DNA from 3 places in the Paenibacillus kribbensis genome. Region 3 is predicted to be linked to each of the others. Evidence: riboswitches for the same ligand, from Rfam matches in the RefSeq annotation. Region 3 holds a riboswitch; each other region holds the start of a gene.

Region 1 (3,243 bases), 2.0 Mb from region 3:
TACAGGAGGTACGCGAAGAACGGAGCACCGACGAAGGCCGTCATTACACCCAAAGGGATTTCTGTTGGAGCTAGCAGTGTGCGAGCCGCAGTGTCTGCCCAAGCCATAAAAATAGCTCCCCCCAGCGCGGATAGCGGAACAATCATCCGATAATCGGGACCTGTGACCAGACGGATGATATGCGGTACGACGAGTCCTACAAAACCAATGACTCCACATACCGAGACAGCAGCAGCGGTCAGCAGCGTGGATACGATCAGCACAGATAGCTTCGTGGCATCTACATGAACGCCCATATGAGCCGCCTGACGCTCACCCAAAGCCAGAATATTCAGCACCCGTGCCCGGTTCCACAGAAACACCAAGCCTATAACCACGTAAGGTAAAAGGATTCCCGTATACGACCAACCACGCAGACTAAGGCTCCCCATCGTCCAGTACAATATTTCATTGACCGTCTCCTTCGACATGGCTGTCAGGAAGGAAACAACCGCTCCCAGAAAAGATTGCATCACCACACCCGACAAAATGAGACTTTGTGTCGGAATCTTTCCACCTTCCCGTGCCAGCGTCAGCACCATCCACAGCGTCAGCATTCCGGTGAAAAACGCCACCAGCGGCAGCGTCCATATGCCAACAAAAGAAAACTGAAGCCCCCAATAAATCAGCACCGCCGCTCCTACCGAAGCACCCGAGGACACCCCAAGCGTGTACGGATCAGCCAACGGATTGCGCAGCACACCTTGAAATCCGGCTCCTGCCAGCGCAAGCGCAGCGCCTACCAGCATTCCGAGTAACACCCGTGGCAGTCTGACCTTCAAAATAATCTGTTCTGAGGACGTATTCCAATCCGGTGTAAACGTCTCACCTAACCCCGGTAGATGATTGATCAGAATACCTATGATTTGGCTGACCGGAAGCCTGGCTGAGCCCATGCCGAGACAGAGCAGCAGCGTCAACAGCAGCAAGACCAGACCTGTCCCTCCAAAGCCGATCAGTCTACGGTTCATTTGAAAATTTCAGGATACACGCCCTTGGCCACTTCCTTGAGACCTTCTGTCACGCGTGGACCCGGACGGCTGACCAAATTATCATCCACGGCAAAAACACGGTTATTGCGAACAGCCGAGATTTGATCCCATCCACTGCGGGCTTTGATGATCTCCCCGAGCGTTTGACCTGTTTTGTCATCCTTGACACTTTTGCTATACAAAATCACGTCTGGATTCGCAGCAATAATATTTTCCTCACTGATCTGGTACCAGCCCTTCTGCGTCGCACCTACATTTTCGCCGCCCGCCAGCGTAATCAGCTCGTCCATAAACTCACCCTTGCCAACCGTCCAGCCAGGTGAAAACTCAACGTACACTCGCAGCTTCTGCCCTTTGCCGATATTTTTAACACCGTTCTTCACTTCCGCTACGTCTGCTCTCATCTTGTCGGTCACCGTTCTTGCTTCCTTCTGATGATCGGTGATTTTCCCATATAATTCGATGTTGGCTATGACATCTTCAACTGTTTTGGGTTCAGTTTTAAAAATCATAATTCCCATGTCACGCAGCTTGGTCGTAGCCTGCTCGCTAAGAGATATCCCTGCAAAAACAACATCTGGATTCGCAGCAATGATCGCTTCTTCATTCGGCTTCATAATACCGCCCATTTTGGGCTTCTTCCCAGCCGCTTCCGGGTAATCGGAATAGTCGTCTACGCCGACAATTTCTTTATCCAGCCCGATAGCGAACAAAGCCTCGGTTTCTGCCGGGGAGACGGAAACGATTTTATCCGGCGCTTTTTTGAACGTAAACTCCTGCCCTGTTGCGTCCTTAATCGTTAACGGGTAAACCGTTTTGCCCGGAGGCTCTTGTGCAGTCGCTGTCTGTCCTGCCTGCTGCGAAGAAGCCTGATTCCCTTGATTTTCGGCGTTTTTTCCATTCGCGCCACATGCACTCAGTACAACCGCCAAGACTAAAGCCAATAAGCCTGCTGTCCAGACCTTTATTTTTTTCTCTGACATGATTTACACCCCTCCATAATAAATCGTAAGAGCGCTTGAACCTCATCCGATATCTTCTAAATCCAGCCTTCCTTCCCTTCAAAAAAACCCCGTATCCTTATATCAGGACACAGGGGTCACGTTAGCGCAGATCATTGCGCAGGCGGCAGCTTCTTCCGCATGGACAGTCACTGCGAACACGCATCCTTTCCTCGAAGGATTATGGTGAGAGGCGGACGGGCAGGTATCCTGACTTATGGCAGATGCCGCAGCCTATGTCCTTTATATGCTTGATGGCACATAAAGCAGGGCTTTAACAGGCATTTTCCATTTACAGTGGCGGGACCGCGCCGGATTCACACCGGCTTCCCTTTTAACAGCGCGTGAAGGGAAATTCGATTACACTGCGCTGACCTCGTCTGCTGGATATTTGATGTAGTGTTAGTCAAGCCGTTCTTTTACTTGATGATTATAGGTTAAAAAGAGACTGCTTACAACCCAAACAGCCTATTTACCAGCCCTTGTCTAACGAATGAGAAAGTATATTCGCTATGAACTTGTGCGGCTCTGCCAACCTCAACTGGATGCTGAGTGCAGCTCCCGGTTCCGGGTTTAGGCTCCAAAAATCATGCCCAGGGTTCAGCATACAAGCCAACTGACGAATGACGCCGCCATGCGTGACGACCAGAACAGAGGGAGGAGCATCAGCCAAACTTATTGGCTGAGCCTCCATAGCAAAACGCCACTCATACAGAGAGTCCAGAAAATCGCGCAAACGATGCTCAAAATCTGTCCAAGACTCTCCTCCAGGAGGCGTGATGCGTTGCGGCTCATCAATCCAAGCGCGATACAATGCCACACTCTTAAGCATGTCATACGTTTTTCCATCCCATTCGCCAAAATCAAGCTCTCGCAGGCGTGGGTCCATAATAGGAGGCTTAGCCGATAGGGCACGTCCAGATTTCAATGCTGATTCCGGCAAAATGATCTGCAAGGTCTGGCGACACCGCATCAAGTCACTGCAATAAATTCGAGCAAATGACCGACCTTGAAGCCTCTCACGCATTGGCTCCAATTCCTGCTCTGCTCCCGCCAGCAAACTGATATCAGAGTGTCCCAGATATCGACGCTCTCTGTTCCACAGGGTTGTGCCGTGACGTACCAGCACAAGCTCCAGATCCCATTGCGAATCTTCATTAGCATGATACGGCTCCATATCCTGCTGCGAGTTCAGACTTTGTTCGCATACT
Region 2 (3,243 bases), 250 kb from region 3:
CCCCTGTATGGGCCGTCAGCATACTGTACATGGCAAAATCCCAATCGTTTTTGGTCAACGCCTCATCAATATTTTCCACCTTGCGAATCTTGACCTGAATCCCCTCTTTCAGTAATTGGCTCTGGATGACCTCAGCCATTACGGATAGCTCCGGGCGCTGAGGGAAGGTCAGCAGCGTAACCTCGAACGGCTTGCCTTGCTTGGTCCATGTACCTTGGGCGTCCTTTCGCCAGCCATCCTTTGTTAGCAGCTGCTCCGGCGTTCCGTCCAGTGCTTTACGCTCGACCTTCCCGAAGGGAAGAATACTCGGGAATGGACTGCTTGCCTCCGTACCAAAGCCTCTCATGACCGCACTCACAATGGATGCGCGTGGAATCAGACTGTCCACAACCTTGCGGTTCGCTGCGTCTTTGAACACAGGCGACTCCATATTGTACACGATCATATGGGTACGCAAGGAAGGAGCCGACAGCACCTGCAGCTTGTCGTTCTTTTTCAACACCTCCGCGTTATCCACCGGAATATCCGTCGCTACGTCCACCTCACCGGATTGCAGCGCCATCAGGCGCGAATTGCCATCCGTAATGAACTTCATCGTCGCTTCAGCCAGATGAGCCTTCTCTCCCCAATATCCGTCATAGCGTTCTACAACCAAGGATTGATCCTTGTTGAACGCTTTGATTTTAAAAGCACCTGTCATCGCAGGATAGCTCTGCTCATCTTTCATAGACGCTACATCCAGCACAATCGTCGATGGATCAGCCAGATTGGACACCAGCGCCGCGTTCGGCTGGTTTGTCGTGATTTTCAACGCCAGCGGACCGCTTACATCAATGGACTTCACATCCAGCAAATCCTTCGCCAGATGGCTTTTTTGAATAGAACGGAGCAGCGAAGCCTTGACGCTGGCTGCATCCATACTTTTTCCATCATGAAAAGTAACCTTATCCTGCAAGCTGAACGTCCAGACGGTAGGACTATCCTGCTTCCACCCTTTCGCCAGCCAAGCTACAGGCTCCAGCTGTTCATTCAAACGGACAAGTGTCTCACCTGCACCGGACCGCATAACATCCCAGCTATTATCTCCGTGCGGGTCAACGCCTGACGGTTTCCAAGTGTATGCCATCACCAGCTTTTTATCCGCTGCGTTCTGCTTAGTGGGTGTGTTTTCACCCTTGCCGGAGTTGTCCGCCATCTTATTGGTTGTGGCACATCCCGAAAGAGCCATAACTACCATCAGCAGCAGCAATCCCGTACATATGAGCCATGAACGCCTATTACGATTGCTCATCATTCCATAAATCCCCCTCTATCTTGTAAAATCATATAACCTAACGTGAAAAAAGCATCCCCGACCGCATGATCAGCAGTCAGAAATGCTTCCATTATAAAATGCCAAAGCTCACCCTCTGCACCCTCTAAAAAAGGGGATCGGTCGGTTTCAGACATTCCGTATGCAGCACGCCTAACCACCTCCCCAGCATCCCGTGGGTCCGACAGTGATGTTAAAACAGGCAGGTCTCCTGACTTCAGGCGTACCTTTCAGGCCTTCCCGGTTCTTCACAGTTCCAGTGGCTGTTCTGAAAACTCCAGCAGTCTTCTGCTGATGCCTGTATACAGTGGCGGGTCCGTGTCGGAATGTACCGAACTTCCCTTTTAAGTGAACACATAGCCCACCACTACAAGGCTTCAATAAACCCTGTATGTGGAAAGTTCGGCTCACACCTGTTTTCTTCCTTTATTCCTTTATATTACGATTTAGGACTATCTTATTTTGTTGCTACTGACTTGTCAACAAATGTTGCGAAATAATTTAAATTTGAACGATATGGTGAGAATCAGAGCTATGGCTTTCCGTTGCATGCACGCAATTCACGTGCTAAAATTAGGTATATAGATACCCACCGTGTCCGTATACTAAAAAAGAGTCTTCGCCGCTCCAACGGCAAAGACTCTAGGACTTGAAAGGCTGTGGATCACCACCACGGCGCGCTGCATAACTGAATGTTAATGCAAACGAAACCCACCGTTAGGCGCCTAACCTAATTACGCGGTGGGTTTTCGCTTGTTCCGAAATTTGTACACCACGCCTCTTCCTACCACTCTAGCAAATTCTTCTAATATATAAACCAACTAAGAGTTAACTTTAGCACCACTGCGCAGTAAAAATATTAGTAAATCCCTCATCTTAGAAAGGATGTATCCTTTTGAAAATAAACAGCTTTCGCTTCTTTATACTTTCCTTGCTCGTTCCAGCTCTGTTATCTTCCTGCTCTCCATCTTCTACTCCAGCAACAGAATCAATTCCATCGAAACAAATCCAATCAGGCGAAAAGACAGCTCCAGTCGGACAAGGCCAATATCTATCCATGACCTATACAGAATATGTGAATGGGAAAAATACAGATAAAGGTATGGTTATGCGGGTCATGACGTATGACTTAAGCAGTAAAAAAATGGCCAAGATGGCTGATGTACCTTATACTTCTCAATACCCACTTTCTGTAGTGTCCTTACCTGATCACAAAATTTATTATTCTGCTGATGTTGATGATAAGGGAGACCAATTATTTTCGTACGATTTAAATTCAAAAAAAATCGAACAATTATCCGATAATTTGTTTGCGATTAATCGTATAGTACCAACTACTCCAGAAGGTCCACTCGTTCTAGCCGCCGTCAAAAAAGGGGAACGTACACTTAAAACCGTTTTCTACAATAAATCAACTCATACAATGCAGTTCTTGCATGATGAAAATCAGGATATGAATACTTGGTCTGTATCTTACAACCCTAGCAAAAGCGCAACTTACATTTCCCAATTTTCTGAAAATGGACGAGATAAACAAAGAGACATCGCAACCAAGAAACAGGCCACTATGATCCCTCCGGACTACAGGGTTACAGAATTCAATAACATCACCAAACAAGAGAGACCTGTCATCACACTAAAGAACGAACAAATCCTATCAATGTCCAGCAGTAATGATCAATTGCTCCTGGTAACTGCTCGTTTCATTAATCATGGTAACCCCGAGTATAGTCTTGTGGATATTGCTACTGGCAAACGCACCAAGCTTGAACTCCCCATTTCGTCCCGCAGCTTTATCTATATGTCCCCGGACGGCAAGGGCATCTATTATTTGGGCAGTGCCTCCCAGAAAAATCAGGAGGAAGGGCGCGGCGTATATTATTATGATTTCACATCAAAAATCCAAACCCCAATCTTCATACAGGAAGAGG
Region 3 (3,243 bases):
AATGTGGATGCTACCTTCAACCTGCCCTTTTACCGCGCAGATGACCCGGATACCATCATTGCAACGATGGGCTGCCGTACCCGCACCATTGCTGACCGTTTCGGCAGAAACCGTCAAAGCGGCAAGGGGAATCTCTCGTTTAATACCATTAATCTGGTGCGTCTCGGCATTGAATATGGCATTTGCACAGGCAAGCGCAAGCTGCCTGACCGGGATGGCTTTGATGCCAAACTGGAAGAGGTTATGCGCATTGCTGTGGATGGACTCATGCATCGCTATCATATCCAAACCAGCCAGCCTGCCAAAGCGTCAGACTTTATGATGCGCGAAGGCGTATGGGAAGGTGGAGATAAGCTGGAGCCGAATGAACAAGTGGGAAGCGTGCTCAAGCACGGTACGCTGTCGCTCGGATTTATCGGGTTAGCCGAATGCATGAAGGCACTGTATGGCAAGCATCACGGAGAGGATGACGCTGTATACCGTGAGGCTCAGCGAGTCATCACTTCCATGCGCGTGTATTGCGACCGGATGAGTGAACATTACAACCTGAACATTACATTGTTCGCTACACCTGCCGAAGGCTTGTCCGGCAAGTTCACACTGCTGGACCAACGTGATTTTGGAATTATTCCCGAGGTGAATGATCGAGAATACTACACGAATTCTTTCCATATACCTGTGTATTACACGCTGCCAGCTGCCCGTAAAATCAGTTTGGAGGCTCCGTTCCATAATCTGTGCAACGCTGGCGCGATTTCGTACATCGAACTGGACGGCAATGCGCGGAATAACCCGGATGCGTTTCTTAAAATTGTGCAGTACGCACTTGGTCAGAACATCGGCTACTTCTCCATCAACCATCCGGTAGACCGCTGCACGGACTGCGGCTATGAAGGAATTATCGGGACAAGCTGTCCCCAATGTGGCACAGACGAGGAACACACGCACTTTCAACGTTTGCGTCGGGTAACCGGATATCTGACAGGTGATTATACCGTTCGCTTCAATGCTGCCAAGCAAGCCGAAGTTCGCGACCGGGTGAAGCATAAGTGAATTTGTGCGGCTATATTCCGGAATCTCTGAACGAAGGGTACGGCCTGCGCACCGTCGTGTTCATTAGTGGCTGCCGCCATGCCTGTCCCGGCTGCTTCAATCCGGCGTCGTGGAACTTCCGCGCAGGTGAGCCATTCACGCCCGAACGACAACAGGAAGTCATCCGTGACATCATGGACAATCCGTTGTTGGACGGACTGACTCTCTGCGGAGGAGACCCGTTTTTCTCCGCGCAGGAATGCTCGCAATTTGTACGTGACTTCCGCGCAGCCTGTCCTGATCGAAACGTGTGGGCTTATACGGGTTTTGTCTATGAGGATTTGCTCGCAGATCAGGCTCGACGGGAGCTGGCGCTGCTATGCGATGTAATTGTGGATGGACCTTTTGTAGAGCAACAAAAGGACCTGACTCTCCGCTTCCGGGGCAGTCGCAATCAGCGTCTGGTGGATGTAAAAGCCAGTATTCAGGCAGGTCATGCCGTTTCATTAGCTTGAGATCATTTTGTACTCTGCCAAATGTTATATCCTAAGACAAGTCCCCCACTATAGGGAAGGCTTGTCTTTTTTCTATTGCGCATCCCGTCAGTTTCACTTATGATGATGAACAAGTATACGAGTGCATAAATATTCGTCATACCTTAATTGCATAGCTTGGAGATAGGTGTCTGTTCTATTCAGTTCAGACTTAAAAGGGAAGCCGGTGCAAATCCGGCACGGTCCCGCCACTGTATACGGGGAATTTTCAGCTATTCATATATCCACTGGTTCACACACAGACCGGGAAGGATTGCTGAAAATCATGATCCGTGAGTCAGGAGACCTGCCTATTTCAACAACATCGCAAGTACCTACGGGAGATAGGGAGGTGTTAAGAGCAGTCGCCGTATTTTTGATTTTTCTAATCACGGAGGCATTCTTTCCCCTACTCATTTTTAAGCCTGGGGGATGGAATGCCTTTTTTGGTACGTAAAAATAAACTGGTTGCCAGCTAGGAGGAAAAGCACATGTCTATTAACGAACGGCCTGCATTGTCCGACTTGATTAGCAGTAATCTGGGTTATCCCCGTATCGGCGGAAACCGGGAATGGAAGAAAGCACTGGAACGCTTTTGGAACGGCAGTATAGACGAAAGCGAACTGCATAGTGAGATGAAAAGATTGCGTCTGGAGCATCTGAGCAAGCAGCAAGACAAGGGAATTGACCTCATTCCTGTCGGAGACTTCTCTTATTACGATCACATGCTTGATACATCCGTAATGTTTGGCCTGGTGCCAGAACGTTTCAACTATCGGCCCGCAGGCCCGGTTCCTCTATCTGTTTATTTCGGGATCGCTCGTGGGCAAAAGGGGGCTACCGCCAGTGAAATGACCAAATGGCTGAATACCAATTACCACTACATCGTGCCCGAATTGGCAAATGCAGCCCCGGTACTCACCGAAAACAAACCCTTGCAGGCTTATCGTGAGGCCAAGCAGGAGCTGGGCATTGAAGGCAAGCCGGTCCTCATCGGTCCTTATTCATTCGTGGCCCTGTCCAAAGGCTATGACCGTAAAGATCTAGCCACAATTGTACGAAGCTTCCTGCCGTTGTATACCCGTGTCCTGTCTGAGCTAGCAGCGGAAGGTGTTCAGTGGGTTCAGATCGATGAACCTGTCCTGACCACCTTATTCCCGGCTGAGGATTTGGACATTATTCAGGAAGCCTATGAGACTTTGACCCAAGCGGCACCAGCCTTAAACATTATGCTGCAAACCTACTTTGGCAGCCTGGAGCATTATAAACACCTGTCCACCCTTCCGGTACAGGGTTTGGGTCTTGATTTTGTGCATGATGATGGCGAAAATCTTCAGCATGTACTGCAGCATGGCTTTCCTGCAGGGAAAACGCTGGGCGCTGGAGTCGTTGACGGACGCAACATATGGCGCAGTGATCTGAAGGCCGTAGCTGCGCTGCTCAGTCAGCTGGCGGAACAGACAAGCCCCACACAGCTGATCGTACAGCCGTCATGCAGCCTGCTGCACGTGCCGGTCAGTCTGGAAGCAGAGCAAAAGCTGGACATAGAGCTGGTGCATGCGCTGGCCTTTGCCGATGAAAAGCTCGAGGAAATCGCTGCTCTGACAGCTGCACTTGGCGAGCGCAATCCATCCGCTCTTGCGCAGGTTGAACAAAGCGCAGATGCGGTAGCCCGCTT

Evidence for each region. A riboswitch is a leader RNA that binds a small molecule or an ion and turns the genes downstream of it on or off. The one in region 3 is predicted to bind cobalamin.
Region 1: another riboswitch for cobalamin. It lies ahead of B4V02_RS18430 (ABC transporter substrate-binding protein); the one in region 3 lies ahead of metE (5-methyltetrahydropteroyltriglutamate--homocysteine S-methyltransferase).
Region 2: another riboswitch for cobalamin. It lies ahead of B4V02_RS00320 (ABC transporter substrate-binding protein); the one in region 3 lies ahead of metE (5-methyltetrahydropteroyltriglutamate--homocysteine S-methyltransferase).

Annotation. Positions count from the first base shown of each region.
Region 1 covers NZ_CP020028.1:4,142,853-4,146,095, forward strand. The annotation lists gene B4V02_RS18425 (FecCD family ABC transporter permease) at 1-1,010, opposite strand, end outside; gene B4V02_RS18430 (ABC transporter substrate-binding protein) at 1,007-2,014, opposite strand; cobalamin riboswitch at 2,217-2,426, opposite strand; gene B4V02_RS18435 (histidine phosphatase family protein) at 2,505-3,243, opposite strand, start outside.
Region 2 covers NZ_CP020028.1:67,376-70,618, reverse strand. The annotation lists gene B4V02_RS00320 (ABC transporter substrate-binding protein) at 1-1,294, opposite strand, end outside; cobalamin riboswitch at 1,497-1,692, opposite strand; gene B4V02_RS00315 (hypothetical protein) at 2,208-3,243, shown strand, end outside.
Region 3 covers NZ_CP020028.1:316,424-319,666, reverse strand. The annotation lists gene B4V02_RS01410 (anaerobic ribonucleoside triphosphate reductase) at 1-1,053, shown strand, start outside; gene nrdG (anaerobic ribonucleoside-triphosphate reductase activating protein) at 1,050-1,547, shown strand; cobalamin riboswitch at 1,695-1,894, shown strand; gene metE (5-methyltetrahydropteroyltriglutamate--homocysteine S-methyltransferase) at 2,057-3,243, shown strand, end outside.